Regions from separate parts of the Psychrobacillus sp. NPDC093200 genome, predicted to be linked through region 2. Evidence: a T-box and tRNA genes for the amino acid it is inferred to sense, from the RefSeq annotation. Region 2 holds a T-box; the other holds one or more tRNA genes.
The links. The T-box of region 2 lies ahead of thrS (threonine--tRNA ligase). A T-box ahead of a tRNA ligase gene usually reads a tRNA of that ligase, here a tRNA-Thr.
Positions count from the first base shown of each region.

Region 1: it has a tRNA-Thr gene. The T-box ahead of thrS (threonine--tRNA ligase) is inferred to sense a tRNA for this amino acid. The anticodon was not compared.

Region 1 covers NZ_JBNNVC010000011.1:98-9,456, forward strand. Annotated here, with positions in the region: partial or broken gene ACQKNZ_RS19985 (hypothetical protein) at 1-148, shown strand, start outside; tRNA gene ACQKNZ_RS19990 (tRNA-Asn) at 1,090-1,164, shown strand; tRNA gene ACQKNZ_RS19995 (tRNA-Thr) at 1,172-1,244, shown strand; tRNA gene ACQKNZ_RS20000 (tRNA-Val) at 1,352-1,427, shown strand; tRNA gene ACQKNZ_RS20005 (tRNA-Tyr) at 1,449-1,532, shown strand; tRNA gene ACQKNZ_RS20010 (tRNA-Gln) at 1,538-1,612, shown strand; tRNA gene ACQKNZ_RS20015 (tRNA-Ala) at 1,659-1,731, shown strand; gene ACQKNZ_RS20020 (GNAT family N-acetyltransferase) at 1,844-2,422, shown strand; gene rocF (arginase) at 2,493-3,398, shown strand; gene sigW (RNA polymerase sigma factor SigW) at 3,575-4,147, shown strand; gene ACQKNZ_RS20035 (anti-sigma factor family protein) at 4,162-4,809, shown strand; gene cdaA (diadenylate cyclase CdaA) at 4,930-5,766, shown strand; gene ACQKNZ_RS20045 (CdaR family protein) at 5,759-7,039, shown strand; gene glmM (phosphoglucosamine mutase) at 7,077-8,429, shown strand; gene ACQKNZ_RS20055 (type 1 glutamine amidotransferase domain-containing protein) at 8,699-9,211, shown strand.
Region 2 covers NZ_JBNNVC010000002.1:183,927-193,285, reverse strand. Annotated here, with positions in the region: gene ACQKNZ_RS08575 (DUF2207 domain-containing protein) at 1-152, opposite strand, end outside; gene ACQKNZ_RS08570 (dUTP diphosphatase) at 228-713, opposite strand; gene ACQKNZ_RS08565 (sigma-w pathway protein ysdB) at 806-1,189, shown strand; gene ACQKNZ_RS08560 (ATP-binding protein) at 1,286-1,837, opposite strand; gene ACQKNZ_RS08555 (hypothetical protein) at 1,834-2,604, opposite strand; gene ACQKNZ_RS08550 (DUF1294 domain-containing protein) at 3,210-3,494, opposite strand; gene rplT (50S ribosomal protein L20) at 3,698-4,057, opposite strand; gene rpmI (50S ribosomal protein L35) at 4,105-4,305, opposite strand; gene infC (translation initiation factor IF-3) at 4,336-4,857, opposite strand; gene thrS (threonine--tRNA ligase) at 5,164-7,089, opposite strand; T-box leader at 7,214-7,438, opposite strand; gene dnaI (primosomal protein DnaI) at 7,490-8,431, opposite strand; gene ACQKNZ_RS08520 (replication initiation and membrane attachment family protein) at 8,441-9,359, opposite strand, start outside.

The sequences.
Region 1 (9,359 bases), on a different contig from region 2:
GACTGCGGCTGACGAAGAAATCTGCCGTCCATCTGGTTTCGCAGCTCAAAAGCATCTAAATCAAAAGATGCTATTCATTAATAATGTTAAGTGTTTCTTATATATGAAGATGTTCTATTTATTGTTAATGGCTCTGATGAAGTATTAAAATTAATTTAATCAATACTGAATATTTTTGTTAAAATAGAAAAAATTATGAAGGTGTTCACGTTACACTAACGCGGCAGTTTCGTTACCGAAGGTATAAATTAGAGGATTCGGAGATGTTGGATGGCAAAGAAAAAAAGAAAAGCAGGATGGGTTTTTTAAAGAAATTTTAGGTGAGATTGGTGGTTCTATAATATTTGAAGTGGTCTGGAACATCATAATGTTTATACCAAGAGTAATAATTCACTTGATTTCAACCATTTGGTGAAGTCATTATTTCCTATTTTAACTTATAATCACTTTAGTAAAATGGACAGTAAATGCATGAGCTTGAAGATACACTTCCTCGCTCGCTTTTTGTGAATTTTAAATCAACCTTTCTCTTTAACATAAACTTGTTAATAAAAAGATAAAAAGTTCTCCATTAATAAAGAAATAGGATGGCTCCCGAAATTGTATATTCGGGAGCCGCTCTACTCGTAGGAAGGACAACAATTCCCTTATTATAAAAGCTGCATTAAAAACGTTTCGAGTGTTGTAGGTTGGCGCAGGACTGTCGATGCAATAGGATGACCGAAAAAGAGAGGGATTGTCGTGACGTAAGTCATGACAATCCCTCTCAAAAAAATCCTCGGTTATCTTATAGCAAAAGACCAGTCTGAAGCCATCAGGAAACACACTATCCATTTCAGAAGGATCAATTAAACTAACTTTCCATGTATAATTAAATATTTAAAGGCCAATATAACATGGTGAAGCAATTCCAATGAATAATTCCAAATATAGAAAAAGGACACATATTTAAACTAAATATTTTACTTTAACTCCTTAAATTCTATAATATTACATTTTAAATATTTCATTGGGAAAATATCTAAATTAAGCTTGAAATTTAAAGTATACTTGTTATAATTATATTTGTACTTTAAATGATAAGAACGTTCCGAAGTAGCTCAGTGGTAGAGCAATCGGCTGTTAACCGATCGGTCGTAGGTTCGAGTCCTACCTTCGGAGCCATTTTTATGCTTCCATAGCTCAGTAGGTAGAGTGCTTCCATGGTAAGGAAGAGGTCACCGGTTCAAATCCGGTTGGAAGCTTTTCTCATTACTAAAAGCAGGGAAAACATACATAAAAAAGTGCTTGTTTTGAAGAAAGTTTTATGCTAAAATATCTATTGTCCGGTTTTTAGTTAGGACACAGCAACGGAGGATTAGCTCAGCTGGGAGAGCATCTGCCTTACAAGCAGAGGGTCGGCGGTTCGAGCCCGTCATCCTCCACCATTTATGTTTTATGATTAGCCTGGAGGGGTAGCGAAGTGGCTAAACGCGGCGGACTGTAAATCCGCTCCTTAGGGTTCGGCGGTTCGAATCCGTCCCCCTCCACCAGTTATTGGGGTATAGCCAAGCGGTAAGGCAACGGATTTTGATTCCGTCATGCCCTGGTTCGAATCCAGGTACCCCAGCCATTACAACTCAGCATAAATTGTGGGGCCTTAGCTCAGCATAAATTGTGGGGCCTTAGCTCAGCTGGGAGAGCGCCTGCCTTGCACGCAGGAGGTCAGCGGTTCGATCCCGCTAGGCTCCATCTATAAAACTCTTTCCATTTAATATGGGAGGAGTTTTTTTGATTCAAAAAATATATTCATCATACTCTAAAAGCGTTATGATTAGAAAAAAGAACAAAGGGTGTGTAATCGGTGGAAAAATTAACTCATAAAGACGTTACGTTAAGGTTATTAACCGAATCGGATATATCTATGCTATGGGAGCTATACGAGCCTAGCGTATTTAAATATATGCTAAATAAGATAGAGGATGAGCAGCAGTTAAGGCAATGGCTACAAGCTGGTATTGAGCAGATGAATGACCAAAAAAATGCTATTGCTTATGTAGTAGAACACACTACTACCAAAAAAATAATGGGTACTACTCGCATTTATAACATAGATCGAGTTAATCATGCTTGTGAAATCGGTTCTACTTTCTATGGAAAACAATATCAACGTACACATGTGAACACGACATGTAAACTTTTGCTGCTCAATTATTGCTTTGAAGATCTTGGTATGATCCGCGTACAGTTTAAAACTGATGAGCTAAATTTGCCATCTCAACAAGCAATTGAAAGGATTGGGGGTATCAGAGAAGGTGTGTTAAGAAATGAACGCATCAGGTCTGATGGAACAGTTAGAAATGCAGTGGTATACTCCATAGTGGATTATGAGTGGGCAGAGGTTAAAAAACAACTAAAGTTTTTATTGAATAAATATACATAAAATTGCTCGGTTGAGCCAACTGACCCTTAGGATTTACAATGGATGTATGAACTGAAGGGGGTATAAAATAATGAATAAATTAAATGTATCAATTATCGGTGTTCCTATGGATCTTGGGCAAAATAGAAGAGGAGTCGACATGGGACCTAGTGCCATACGATATGCTGGTGTCGTTGAGCGTTTAAAAGCTCTTGGGCATACGGTGAAAGATGAAGGAGACATTTTAATCAGTCAAACTAGAGAAGAAAAGTCACCTAATACAACTCTTCGAAATTTAGAACAAGTGATAGAAGCAAATACAGCTTTAGCTAACAAAGTCCATTCCGTTGTGACAGAAGGAGAATTTCCACTTGTCCTTGGAGGAGATCATAGCATTGCAATTGGTACATTAGCAGGGCTCTCGGATCAATATGAAAATCTAGGTGTTATTTGGTATGATGCTCATGCTGACTTAAACACAGCTGAAACATCTCCATCAGGTAATATTCACGGAATGCCGCTAGCAGTAAGTATCGGCCTAGGTCATGATGATTTAGTGAATATCCGTGACTTTGCGCCAAAGATTAAACCGGAGAACATTGTAATCATCGGAGCACGTTCAGTTGACCCAGGGGAAAGAGAACTGATTAAAGAAAAAGGTATTAAAGTTTTCTCCATGCATGAAATAGATAAACTCGGGATGACAGAGGTTATGAATCAAACAATGGCTTATTTCCTAGAACGTAAAGTAGACGGAGTTCATTTATCATTAGATTTAGATGGACTAGATCCACTTTATACTCCTGGAGTTGGGACACCAGTACCAGGTGGAATAAGCTATCGTGAAAGTCATTTAGCTATGGAAATGCTGTATTCTTCCCATTTAATTACTTCAGCGGAGTTTGTGGAAGTAAACCCTATCCTGGATGAAAAAAATAGAACAGCTGATGCGGCAGTCGCACTTATGGGCTCATTATTTGGAGAAAGTTTAATATAATTGTTTTAAGTATTTTTTTGAAAAGCAGGCAAATGGTCTGCTTTTTCTTTTTTTAAAATCAACACAAAGCTGGAAATGTTTGATAAAATTAAAAATAACATAAAAAAATGAAACCTGTTGAATCCTTAAACGTATAGGTAGAGACAGCCGCATAGAGCGGAGGGGAAAATCACACGATGGATGCGTTAGTTAACAAGAGAATAAAACAAGTGTTAAAAGGAGATAAAGACGCATTCGCGGAGATTGTCGACCTTTACCAAAATAGGCTTTTCCAAGTTTGCTATCGAATGCTTGGCAATCGTCACGAGGCTGAGGACATTGCACAGGAAGCATTTGTGCGAGCCTATATTAATATTCACACGTTTGATCAAAAAAGAAAATTTTCAACATGGCTTTATCGTATAGCAACAAACTTATGTATCGACCGTATACGTAAAAAAAAGCCTGATTATTATTTAGATGCAGAAGTAAAGGGTACGGAAGGTCTAGATATGTATTCCCAAATTGCAGCGTCTGAGGAACTTCCTGAAGAAGAACTGATGAAGCTAGAGCTACAAGAAAGAATTCAATATGAGATTAGCAGGCTTCCTGATAAGTATCGATCCGCAATTGTACTTAAATATATGGAGGAATTATCTTTACAGGAAATTAGTGAAATTTTAGACCTCCCATTGGGTACAGTGAAAACAAGAATTCATAGAGGTCGGGAAGCACTTCGAAAACAATTAAGTAAACAACCTAATCTGTAATAGGAGGAATCATGATGAGTGCGTGTCCAGAACGAATTGTTCACTATATGCATGAATATCTAGATGGTGAAATTAGTCGTGAACACGAGCTGGAGCTCAAATCACACTTGCAATCATGCCCGGAATGTCGTAATCATATGCACGAGCTGAGCGATGTGGTGGCTTTTGTGAAGGGTGCTGCTCATGTAGAGGCACCAAATGATTTTACTCTTTCCGTTATGTCTAGACTTCCAAAAGAGAAATCACATACTGGAGTAAGCAGATGGTTCAGACAACATCCGGTTATGACTGCAGCTGCAATGTTTCTTTTGTTAATGAGTAGTGCACTTTTCTCAAATTATAATAACGATCAGCAATTTTCGTTTACTAAGCAAGAGCATGTAATCGTCGAGGGAGAAACGGTTATAATCCCTGAAGGACAAGTCGTTAAAGGCGACTTGGTAGTTAAAAATGGGGATGTTAGAGTAGATGGTGAACTGGATGGTAATCTAACAGTTATTAATGGTTCCATTATTGATGGCTCTAAATATATGGCTTCTACCGCAAATGTTACAGGTAAAACGGAGGAAATAAATCAAGTATTCGATTGGCTATGGTATACCATAAAAGATAGTGCTAAAGGTATAGCTTCATTCTTTAAAAATGAAAAGACAAACGAATAAAAAGTCTATCCAGGAAACTTTGGATAGACTTTTTTCGTTAGAGTTAGAAAGAGAAATCTATACTACATGTATGTTATACTTACTTTATATGGATTCGCGAGGAAAAGTGGGGGATGCCCAATGTCGTTTATGGAACAATTTACGGACTTGATGCCAGTGAATGTAATCGTCAATATTTTAGACGTTTTATTCGTATGGTTTGTTATATATAAATTAATAACTCTTATTAAAGGAACAAAAGCAGTTCAATTGTTAAAAGGTATTTTTGTAATAGTCATTGCAAAGGTAGTAACAGACTTTCTAGGCCTGGATACTCTAGGCTGGATGTTAAACCAAGTAATTGAATTTGGTTTCTTAGCTATCATTATAATATTCCAACCTGAAATTAGAAGAGCGTTAGAACAAATAGGTAGAGGTAAATTGTTCTCTAGAAGCTCACTGCATGAAGAAGAAGAGCAAACTCGTTTAATAGAAGCAATGACCAAGTCGGTTAGCTATATGGCGAAAAGACGTATAGGAGCCTTGATTTCTATAGAAAGAGAGACTGGATTAACGGAATATATAGAGACAGGAATAACTCTAAATTCCCACTTAACTTCTGAGTTGATGATTAACATCTTTATTCCAAATACACCACTACATGATGGCGCTGTTATTGTTCAAAAGAATAAGATAGCCTCTGCTGGTTGTTATTTGCCGCTTTCTGAAAGTCCTTTTATCTCTAAAGAACTTGGAACAAGGCACCGAGCTGCAATAGGACTCAGTGAAGTCACAGATGCGATAACAATTGTGGTATCGGAGGAAACAGGTGCAGTTAGTCTTACATCTAATGGAGACCTACATCGAAATCTTTCTATAGATGAATTTAAAAATCATTTAACAAGACTTTGGTTTGGTCCATCAGAGGAGCAAGCAACACCTTCTAAGTGGCTATGGAGGGGGAAACAAAATGGATAGAATGATGAATAATCCATGGCTTTTGCGAATTATCACACTTACCTTTGCCATACTGCTGTTTGTATCCGTGAAATCTGACATTGAATCTGACAATCAGAACTCAAGCAGCAAAACGATAGATATGATAAGAGAAGTACCGGTAGAGATTTATTATGATGATGAAAATTTAGTTGTGACTGGAGTACCTGATACGGTAGACGTCAATATAGAAGGCCCTACTCAGCTCGTAACATCAGCAAAAATCATGAAGGATTATAAACTATTTGTAGATTTAAGAGAACTTCCAATTGGAGAACATAGAGTTGCCATTTCGAATGAGAATTTCTCCGAAAAGTTAAAGGTTCGTACTGATCCTGTTTATGTAAATGTTGTAATAGAGGAGCGTATCACACAAGAGTTTAAAGTCGACCTAGATATGAACGAAAACTTATTAGCAGAGAACTATGTATTAAAATCTTCTAGTGTGGAACCAAAAACAGTTACGATTACAGGTGCAAAAAGTATCATTCAAAGCATAGGTTATGTAAAAGCAACTATCTCAAGTGAAAAAGGCATCAATAAGTCCTTTGAACAGCAAGCAAGTGTCAGAGTCCTGGACTTAGACCTGAACAAATTAGATGTATCTGTTGAACCAAGGACCGTGCAAGTTAAATTGACTGTGGAAGAATACAGTAAAGAAGTACCAATTTCGATTGTGAGAAAAGGAACGCCTAAGGCTGGGTTAACAATCAATAATATATCTAAAGACACAGAAACCGTTCGGATATATGGCCCACGAGCAACGGTGGATAAAATTGATAGGTTGAATGTCGATGTAGATGTGAGTAAAATTGAGAAAGCCGGTACATTTGATGTGAAGCTGACTCAACCTGAAGGAATCACAAGGATATCTCAAGAAAAAATTGAAGTAAAGGTTGATGTCACCGAAGCCCCTTCTACAACTGAGGCAGAAGAAACGGTGAAAGAAGAGGATACATCTGCATCCAGTGAAATAATAGAAAAATCCTTTCCAGGTATGAAAATCGCTATAAAGGGTTTACCTGAGGAATTAGAGAGTAAGTTTAATGTTCCTGCAGATGGGGTTGTCGTTTTAGTGGGAAAGGGAACAGCTGAAGCATTAGAGAAAGTGCAATCAGGGGATATATCCATATATGTTGATGCACAAAATTCAGAAGTTGGAGAAGCGATTCTCCCTATTCAAATTGATGGCCCTTCGAATATAGAATGGCAAACATCTGAATCCGAAGCAAAACTAACGATAATAGAAGCATAAAAGCAGGATAACAGGTAATTAAGGAGAGTAGATCAAAATGGGAAAATATTTTGGGACAGATGGCGTAAGAGGTGTAGCAAACTCTGAACTAACACCAGAACTTGCATTTAAATTAGGTCGTTTTGGCGGTTATATATTAACAAAAGAGTCAAAGGAACGAGCAAAGGTATTGATCGGAAGAGACACACGTATTTCTGGTCATATGCTAGAAGGCGCCCTTGTTGCAGGTCTTTTATCGGTTGGGGTAGAAGTAATGCGCTTAGGTGTAATTAGTACACCAGGTGTAGCTTATTTGACTAGAGTAATGAGTGCAGATGCAGGTGTCATGATTTCTGCTTCCCACAACCCTGTGGAAGATAACGGCATCAAATTCTTTGGTTCAGACGGCTTTAAACTTTCCGATGAACAAGAAGAAGAGATTGAGCAACTGCTTGATGCAGAGAAGGACGAACTTCCTAGACCTACTGGTGGGGGAGTTGGATCGGTTTCCGATTACTTCGAAGGCGGACAAAAATACATTCAATACTTGAAGCAAACGATCGATGAAGATTTCGTCGGTATCCATGTTGCTTTAGATTGTGCGAATGGGGCTACATCCTCTTTAGGGACTCATGTATTTGCTGATTTAGATGCTGACCTATCAACGATGGGCGTTTCTCCTAATGGCTTAAATATTAATGATGGAGTAGGCTCTACTCATCCAGACGGCCTAGCGAAATTTGTTTTGGAAAAGGGAGCAGCTGTTGGTTTAGCATTTGATGGTGATGGAGACAGACTTATTGCAGTGGACGAAAAAGGTAACATAGTTGATGGCGACCAAATTATGTACATCTGTGCCAAGTATTTAAATTCCCAAGGACGTTTAAATAACCAGACGGTAGTTTCTACTGTTATGAGTAATATGGGCTTCTACAAGGCGCTAGAGGCAAATGAAATGACTAGCGTTAAAACTGCTGTAGGAGATCGCTATGTTGTAGAAGAAATGAAGAAAAATGGATATAACTTGGGTGGAGAACAATCAGGACATATTATTTTCCTAGATTACAATACAACAGGCGATGGATTGCTGACTGGTTTGCAGTTAGTGAACATCATGAAGGTAACTGGTAAAAAACTTTCAGAGCTTGCAGCTGAGATGAAGATATACCCACAAAAACTAGTTAATGTTCGTGTAACAGATAAGCATGCTGTAACAGAAAATGAAAAAGTAGCAGCAATTATTAACGAAGTAGAGACTGAAATGGCTGGAAACGGCCGTGTATTAGTGCGTCCATCTGGAACAGAGCCATTAGTGCGTGTAATGGTAGAAGCTTCCTCCGAGGAAGACTGTGAAAACTATGTGAGCCGTATCGTAGAAGTTGTAAAAGCTGAAATGGGCCTAGTAGAATAAATAGAAATCATTCAATATAAATATTTTGCATCCTCGACTGTTAGTTCCTAATGGTCGAGGATTTTTTTGTATGTAAAGAGTCATAGTACATAGCAGTTGTTTTCTGATGTTCTCAATTCCTTTCAGATAGGTTACCCAACAAAGGTAGGGAGAATTCTAAAAGGAATTAGACGATTAGTCTATCCTCAACTATTATTTTTATCAAAAATGTTTAATGCACCTTAAAGTGTGGAATTATAAGAGAGAACAAACAATTGAGGAGTGAGGAAATGGCTAAAGTAGCAACATTAATCACAAATATGTTTGAGGACTCAGAATACGCCAAACCAGCACAAGCACTAAACGAAGCTGGGCACGAGGTGTTTGCAATTGAAGAAGAGGCTGGAAAACAAGTAACAGGTAAAAACGGAGAAGTAAATGTAACGATTGACTATGGGATTGATGATGTAAAACCAGAGGAATTCGATGCATTGTTCATTCCTGGCGGTTTTTCTCCAGATATTTTACGTGCGGATGATCGCTTCGTACAATTTGCAAAATACTTTATGGATGCTAAGAAACCAGTATTTGCAATCTGTCACGGACCACAACTTTTAATTACTGCGAAAACATTAAATGGTCGCGATGCAACTGGTTATAAATCCATTCAAGTGGATCTAGAGAATGCTGGCGTTAAGTTCCATGACGAAGAAGTATTCGTTTGTCAAAATCAGCTAGTAACAAGTCGTACGCCTGACGATATTCCGGCATTTAACCGTGAAATCGTGAAGCTGTTAGCTTAATGTAAATAGGAAGGCTCTTCAATTAGCCTTTCCAAAAACAAAACTATAGAACTTGAAAAGGCAAGAATGCTGTTAAATCAACGCATTCTTGCCTTTAATTATGTGTTCTAAAATTTTCTATTTGGTTCAACCACGCATTATGTATATG
Region 2 (9,359 bases):
GTAAATACCTCATTAACTAATAAATCGCCGTTTGGTTGTATCCAAGATTTAATGTGTACTTTGTCAATGCTGAATGATTTTGCTTCTGCCACCGAACCAAAGGAAAGAAAAGCGATCACTAAAGATACCAAGAAATATAATAACTTTTTCATAAAGCACCTCCCATACCAATATTATCAAGATACATATCGTACGGAAAATACTTAAAAAAGTTTCACATTTAAAACTTAATAGCCATTTTTCTGTCTTTCATAATTGGTTTCATTTTTGGATATATAGGCATTCAGCACTTCTTCACTGGAGAAACCAAGTTTTTCTGCTATAGCCCCATACATAATCCATACTTTTTCATATCGATTTTCTGATGGATTAGTAAGAAAATCTAATATAGCTGAATTTGTCATAAGAAAAATCTCAGTTATTTCTTGTTTCAGATTAGATTGTGGCCAAACCTCTAGATAATCCAGTTTTTTTTCTATACCTAATGATAATAAAAAATGAATAGAATCTACGTATTCTTCTAAGATTACCTCTCTCTCAGACGCTCCTTTATTGCTCCAAAATTTAAAGCATCTTGTTTCATTAGCCAATTCTGCTAATTCTACGATTAATGCTAAACCTTTTCTTTGAAATACATCCTCATTTACTTTCATATTTGTTTCAATATAACTGTCTAATTCTCGTTGCATTTTAAAAAGTTTTTGTAAATTCATATTTTCCTCCAAAAAATTTAATTTATTTTGAAACCAAACTACTTCTTATATCGTATAGCAATTATCATGTATTTTACAAGGAGGACATTTTAATGGTCCATATTTTAAGATTACTAATAATTGCATTAATCATATATTTATTTTATAAAATTTTGCGATACTTATTTGATCCTAAACGAAAGCTAGACGAAGCCTATGAAAAAGATCAGTATTATTACTATGATGATATTAAAAACGTTCGTAAAAACTTCTTTATCACTTACAAAGGCGCAATGTTTGAAGGTGAAAAATATCTTGGTACTACCGAACAGGCTTTTGAGGTAGTATCTATTTTCATTTGGATTAAAGATCCTTCTAAGCTTCAAGGATTCACAAAAGAGGATTTCTATTTCCTCCAAAAAGAAATACTAATGAATTACCCTGACGCTACGATTAATTGGAAGAGTCCAATCGAGCAGCTGATGAAGGAAGAGTAATAATTATAAGGAAGAGCTCTCGAAATAATTTCATTCGAGAGCTCTTTTATAGAATATATAGGAATTGTAATAGGATGCATGAATAGATGGTGATACTCATTTTAATTGTGCAAGTTTAACTATATCTCCTACTATAATCTGCACATCCTGTTGTTTTTTAATCACAAACAAATAATCTGCCTCTTCTTTTGTTGGTTCAACTACTTCTTCTAAATTTTGTCGAATAAGTACTTCTTCAAAATTAGAAGCAGTTCTTAAAATCGATGAACTGCGATTGCTAGCCGTAAGTCTATCCTTTAATATCTCTTCAGGTATATCAAAATACACAACCACTGTCTTAAAACCAGAACTCTTATAATAATCTAGAAATCTAGTTCTACCATTAATATTTCTATTGGAGTTACACAAAATAAGATGGCAATCCGACTCTTTAACGGCATAATCGACAATCATTTTTGTAAGCCCATATTTCAACTTATTGCTAGCCGTCTTTGGTAATAAGTTTATGTAATGAGTAGCTAAAAACTCCGCATGATTGTCCTGATCAATTATCACTGAGTTTGCTAAATGTTTTTCTAATAGTTTAGCAAATGTTGTTTTACCACTATGTGTCTTTCCGACAGTCATTATAACGATTCTGTTTTTCATAAGATTGCCTTGTTGCTAAGGGTTATAAATAAGTTCTCTACATTAAAAAAAGTGCTCAAAGGTTCTTTTCTTCCCGTTTCATACCATTGCTTGTATTGTTTAAATACTTCTATCGGGTTATTATTATTTTGCTCTTCCACCAAATGCTTAACGGTTAAAAAGCTTCGAGAATAATCATACATAATACTGGATAACTCATTAATATAGGAACTAGTTCCAAATTCATCTATACTTCTATTTCCGTATTGATCCTTATAATATGCTACAATTGCTAATTCAACATTAGTGATTATTTCAAAATCCTCAGGGTTCAATAAATTTTTCCTAGCTATGTAGTCGCACATTCCTTCTTCAAACCAAATGCTATCTCGTTCCTCATCAAACTCATCGGGAAACAAATCTAAATGGTGAACCATTTCGTGACCAGCTATCGTTAAGACGCCTTCGTCCTTAAAATGTTGATAGAAATCTTTTATCAAATCATTCTCTACATCTCCGTATATTTTCATGAAAAAATTTCTCCATTCACCAATGTCTGGTGTCATATAGATTAGATTTCGATTTGTATAAGCTGGAATTGGAATGTCCGAAAAGGTACTAGTAGCTAAATCTACTGGAGTCCAGACGAATCCTTTAGGCGGTTCATTTAATTCATACTCTTCCTCTAGTAAGGCTTTAAAGTCTTTTAATCTAACTTTAAAGGACTCTATTATTTCTAAGTATTTAACAGCCTCATATGGTGTTTCAAAAGCGTATATATGTTTCATATGTCATTCCTCCCTTTCCTCTCTATTTATTATATAATAAAAAATAAAGTGAAAAGTAAGAAATTAATAAGGTTCGCTCCACGAAAATGCTTACCTCGTTAAAAGCTATGAACAAATAATGGGGAAATTTCAGCTTTCGGCGGACGCTTTCCGCGGGGGGAGCGATAAGCCATCACCGTCGCTTCCGCGCCGTAAGTGATGTCTTATCTGTCTCCCTGCTCCCGCAGGAGTCGCCGCCTGTCTCTTCAAACATATGTGATGAAAGTAAAGAACAAGTAAATCTCTTATTAGACTAGTGCATTCATTTTTTACACTCAAAAGAATATTCACTCGTTAGGTTACTATGAATTTCGAGGATGGGCGTCCCGCCAATTTCAAGACAGCCATTGTTAGCTAAATTTATTTCCTTTGTATTAAAATAACTAGATGAGATTGTTAAAAAAAGGAGACCTACTATAGCTATTCCTAAAAGAAATACCACTTGTAAAAAGTACCTATTCTTTGTCATTTTCAAAAACCTCATTTCAATTATATCTGCTTTACTACTTATACCTTTATACGAATGTAATTATTTCGTATCAATCTAAAGATTCTTCTAAATTAAATTAGAATACTAGAGGACTATTATCTGTTAACAACCAAACAATTAAAAATATATACAAAATTAGTAACATGAGAAAGCCTACACGAAAATTGGTATGCTTTGTTTTGTGATGAAAAAGCTGCATCCCTAAATATGCACCAATTCCACCTCCAAAGATGGCAAAAGTCCATAAAGTTTTTTCGGGAACCCTTTGTCCTTTTTTCTTTGCTTGTGATTTGTCATAGCCCATCAAAAAGAACGCTGAGACCGACATTAACAAGATAAAAATGAGAATTACATTTACCATAATTGTCCCTCCTCTCAGAAAAACGTAAGTGCCTTTATCTGCTCCAACAAGTGACTAAAGAATAGCGTAGGAGGCAGCACCTCACTGCAGCTAGACATAACCAAATGCACAAAAGCCTATATTTACCGCAGGTAACAAATGGAGAAAAGCATTAGATTGTAAAAAAAAGGCTGATAGAAAATCTATCAGCCTTTTCATCTAACTTATTTGTTGATTGCTTTTTTTGCTGCATCAGCAAGTTGTGTAAATGCAGCTGCATCAGTTACAGCTAAATCAGCTAACATTTTACGGTTAACTTCGATTTCAGCTAATTTTAATCCGTGCATTAAACGGCTGTAAGAAAGTCCGTTCATACGAGCTGCCGCATTGATACGTGTGATCCATAATTTACGGAAATCACGTTTCTTTTGACGACGGTCACGGTATGCATACATTAATGATTTCATAACCTGTTGGTTTGCTACTTTATATAATGTATGTTTAGAACCGTAATAACCTTTAGCTAATTTTAATACCTTTTTACGACGCTTGCGCGTCACTGTTCCGCCTTTTACGCGTGGCATGTTCATTACCTCCTGCTATTCTTTCGAATAATTTGATTTCGTTTAAATTATTTCATGTAAGTAAGTAAAGTTTTGATACGTTTGTAATCGCCTGAAGAAACTACTTTAGTTTTACGTAATTTACGTTTAGCTTTAGTAGATTTGTTAGCGAATAAGTGGCTTCCAAAAGCACGGTCATGTTTTAATTTACCTGTACCCGTTTTTTTGAAACGCTTTGCAGCTCCACGGTGAGTTTTCATTTTCGGCATGTCGAATTCCTCCTAAACAATTGTACTCTATTACTGTTTTTCGTTCTTAGGTGCAAGCACTAAGAACATGCTGCGTCCATCCATTTTCGGTTTTGACTCGATAGTGGATACTTCCGCACAAGCTTCTGCAAATCTATCTAAAACTCGTTGTCCGATCTCTTTATGAGTAATGGCACGACCTTTAAAGCGAATAGATGCTTTCACTTTGTCTCCTTTTTCAAGGAACTTGATCGCATTTTTCAATTTCGTTTGGAAATCGTGTTCATCGATTGTTGGGCTCAAGCGAACCTCTTTCATTACGATGATCTTTTGATTTTTACGAACTTCACGATCTTTCTTTTGCTGCTCAAATTTGAATTTACCATAGTCCATGATACGAGCGACTGGTGGCTTGGCTTGAGGAGCCACAAGGACAAGATCCAAATTTACACGACCTGCTATTTCAAGTGCTTCGTTACGTGTTTTTAAACCTAATTGATCACCATTTTGATCAATAACGCGTAGTTCGCGTGCTCGAATGCCATCGTTCACATACATGTCTTTGCTAATAATGATCCACCTCCAGATAGTGTCGCGAATACATGGTTTGGGCATAAATTCCGTAGAAACGAATCAGTTACGCCGTTTTCGATCCAATAAAAAAGCGAGCAGACATTTGTTATGTCTGCCCGCCGATATGAGAAATATGTAGCAACTACATATTACAGTCGATCGTGTGCTTACCAGTCAACAACCTAACGTGTCGAACAGGTGAGAAGCGGGCAGCCTCTTCTTATACCACAAACTTGTATTCAATAACCTTAATAACTATACCACCTGTAACAACAGTTGTCAACAAGATTATTCAATAATTATTAATTAGTGTTTTACTTCTTCTTGGATTCTAGTTAAGAACTCATCGAAAGGTATGCTTTCAGAATTTTGTTCTCCGTATTTACGTACGTTAACGTTACCAGCCTCTAACTCTTTATCCCCTAAAACAAGCATGTACGGGATTTTTTGCATTTGCGCTTCACGAATCTTGTAACCAAGCTTCTCTTCACGGTCGTCCATTTCTACACGGAATCCAGCAGCAACCAATTGCTCTTCAATTTGCTTCGCATAATCGAAATGCACTTCATTGGAAACTGGAATAAGCTCAACTTGCACTGGAGCCAACCAAGTTGGGAAAGCACCTTTGTATTCTTCTATCAGGAATGCCACAAAACGTTCCATAGTTGAAACGACTCCACGGTGAATAACAACCGGACGATGAGGTTTGCCGTCTTCTCCTACATATGTTAAATCAAAACGCTCAGGTAACAAGAAGTCTAATTGAACTGTAGACAAAGTCTCTTCCTTACCAATTGCAGTTTTTACTTGTACATCTAATTTAGGGCCATAGAATGCTGCCTCGTCTTCAGCTTCGATATAATCTAAACCTAACTCATCCATTGCTTCTTTTAGCATGCTTTGAGCTTTTTCCCACATTTCATCATCATCAAAGTATTTTTCTTTGTTGTTTGGATCTCTGTAAGATAAACGGAAAGAATAATCATTTAAGTCAAAGTCTTTGTAAACAGAGATGATTAGTTCTACAACCTTTTGGAATTCAGTTTTGATTTGATCTGGACGTACAAATAGGTGAGCATCATTTAAAGTCATCCCGCGAACACGTTGAAGCCCCGATACAGCTCCCGACATTTCGTATCGATGCATAGTACCGAGCTCAGCAATGCGTAATGGGAGGTTACGGTATGAATGCATGCCATTTTTGAAAATCATCATATGATGCGGACAGTTCATCGGACGCAATACTAATGTTTCGTTATCCATTTCCATTGGTGGGAACATAGAATCTTGATAGTGCTCCCAATGGCCAGAAGTTTCATAAAGATCTTTAGAACCCAGCACAGGTGTGTATACATGTTTATAGCCGAGCTTCAACTCTTTATCCACGATATAACGTTCGATTACACGACGAATAGTTGCTCCATTCGGTAACCAAAGAGGTAAACCTTGTCCTACCTTCAATGAGTTAGTGAAAAGTTCGAGTTCTTTACCAATTTTACGGTGATCACGCTCTTTTGCTTCTTCCAACATTTTCAAATGCGCTTGAAGGTCTTCTTTTTTGAAGAAGGCAGTTCCGTAAATACGTTGAAGCATTTTGTTGTCACTGTTACCTCTCCAATAAGCACCTGCTATGCTTAATAGCTTGAATTCCTTTAACTTGCCTGTAGATGGTACATGGACTCCGCGACAAAGGTCAAAGAATTCACCTTGCTCATAAATAGAAACCTGTTCACCAGCAGGAATTGCTTCTAAAAGCTCTACTTTATACTCGTCATCTTTAAATTTGTCAAAAGCTGCTTCACGAGAAACATCGTGACGAATAATTTCGATATTTTCATTAATGATTTTTTTCATTTCTTTTTCGATCAATGGTAGGTCATCTGCTGTTATTGGCTCTGGAGAATCTATATCATAGTAGAATCCACTTTCAATAACTGGACCAATACCTAATTTAACATCCTTGAAAAGACGTTTAACTGCTTGTGCCAATAAATGCGCAGAACTGTGACGAAGAATTTCTAATGCCTCATCTGATTCCGGAGTGATGATTGCAATCTCCCCATCCTCTGTAATAGGTGTTTTTAGATCAATCAGCTTACCACTTAATTTACCTGCTAAAGCTTTTTTACGCAGCCCAGGGCTAATAGATTGAGCTATTTCTTCTGTAGTTGTAGATGAAGGAAACTCTTTTACTGCTCCATCTGGGAATTGTAACTTAATAACATCTGCCATTTTGAACACTCCTTAATTGTTTTAGATTAAATGCTGGCTTCAAAACTGTTCTTTCCTTGAACAGCTAAGCCTGTTCAGGTAATACGATTATTTATTTTAGACAAAATAAAAAACCCCATCCCGGTAAAGGGACGAGGTTTAAATCGTGGTTCCACCCTTCTTCTATCTATACGAGTATAGATGAAGCTCTGCATCGGCTAACGGGCCGGTGACCGGCAACTGCTACTTCAATTTCACAGCTACTGCTCGGAGGTGGTAAATCGATTGTCGATACTTAAGAAGCTTCCAGCCAAGGCTTCTCTCTCTATAAGTCGTACAAACTGATTATTGTCCTCTTCAACGCATTATTCTTATTCTTATGAAAATGATTATACGCCACGACTTTATCATTTGCAAGTAGTTATTTAAGCTCTCTCCAGTTTTTCCCTCGTAGAGCAACTGGATTAGTGAGTGCTTTAATCCGCTCCATAATACGCCCTGCCTTTACTACCTCTTTTTCTCCACGTTGCGTGTAGGAAAGATGATGTTGTAATTCATCGTAGTTAAAGTTCGAGGACATAAACGTCGGGAGTTGCTCTGACATTCTATAATGGAGAATTGTTCCTATAATCTCATCTCTTGTCCAGCTAGACATGGTTTCCGCTCCAATATCGTCAAGCATTAGCACTGGGGCCTTTTTCACAAACTCTACTTTTTCAGGTAGAGACTGATCTTGTATCGCTTGTTTCATTTCTCGCAGAAATTCCGGCACATATACAACGACAGAATGAATATGTCTAGCGGCTAGCTCGTTGGCTAATGCGCCTAATAGATAGGATTTACCAACACCAAACTTACCGTAAATATAGAGTCCTTTAGCTGGCAAGACATTTGTTCTTTCCCATTCGTTCAAGAAGTCTTTAGCAGCCCTTACCGCAACTACCCTACTGTCATCCTGTAAATCTAAACTTGAGAGACTCGCCTCCATCACTTCTTTAGGCATATGAATGCTGTCTATCATAGAGGTTACTTTTTTACGTTCATCCTCTATTACTCCTCGTTTACACCTTACATATTCTACATCTATTAGGTTTCGATCTAACACTAGCTTCGGCTCATAGCCCTTCATAAAGTTCGCACACTGCTCTAGCGAGGGACATTCATTACAATCATGAGACTGAGATTTATATTCATATAGCTTACTCAAGCTTCGACTTATTACCTGTTTCGAGATATCTTCGGAGTTTTCTTCTATAAATCCTTGTATACCCGGATCCTCCAATACTTCTTGCTGTAATTCGTCCAATCGAGAAGTAAATTCGGGAGTAATCACTCTTTTGAGTGTTTCATTGATTCGCTCCATTTTATTCACCTACCTTTTCTTCATACCTAGTTCTTCTAGTAATTTTTGTCTCTCTGCATCAATATCCTGAATTCCATTTGTTTCTTTTCCTGACTGTTTCAGCTCGTCATCTTTTTTATAAAACCAATCTGGCACCTTTTCTTCCCTAGTAGGTTTTTTCGAATAGGATTTCTGTTTAGAGCCTTCATTTTTCCACTTCATATATTGCTCATGCTCATTTCTTGCGAGCTCCATAGCTTCTTTAGCCGTTTTGATATCCTTACGCATCCAGTGTGATGCAATCTTCTCTGCGTAATTCTTTGTTAGTTTCATGTCCGTTCGCAGAAGAACGTATTGTAAGAGGACATTCACTACACCAATTGGCATTTTATAATGTGTGACAAAATAATTGGCTAACTGAACATCTGCAAGTATAGGCTCTTTTCCATTAGCAATATCCTTTAAAACCTTTGCAGGAGCAGTTGTTTCCAAATATTGAATCAACTCTTCCTCTTTCGTTAGCTTTTTCTCTACATTCTGTATTGGTTTCTCTGATAGCTCTATTTTTTGAAGAACTGGGGCAGTTCGAGAAACTGTTAGCTTATAATACTCGGCACATGCTTTTTTCAATCTAGCATCAGAAAGATTGAGATCATCATCCAATGCCAAAATAACAACCTTTTGCATTTCTATTGGTGATAAATTATACAAAAAAGCCAATTTCGCAATTATTTCTCTTGCTTCCAATGTCATTGCTGACTTGGGCACCAACTGTTCTGATAACCCTTCCTGCAATAAAACAAAGTCAAAATCTTCATAATAGAACGGTACAGAATTATTTCGTTTCTTTGATTGAAATTGCTCTTGCGTTGATATCGAAGTACCCGTTTTTGTTGATGGCTTAAAGACATCAACAAACGTTCTAGAAACATCTGTGAACTCTTCATGC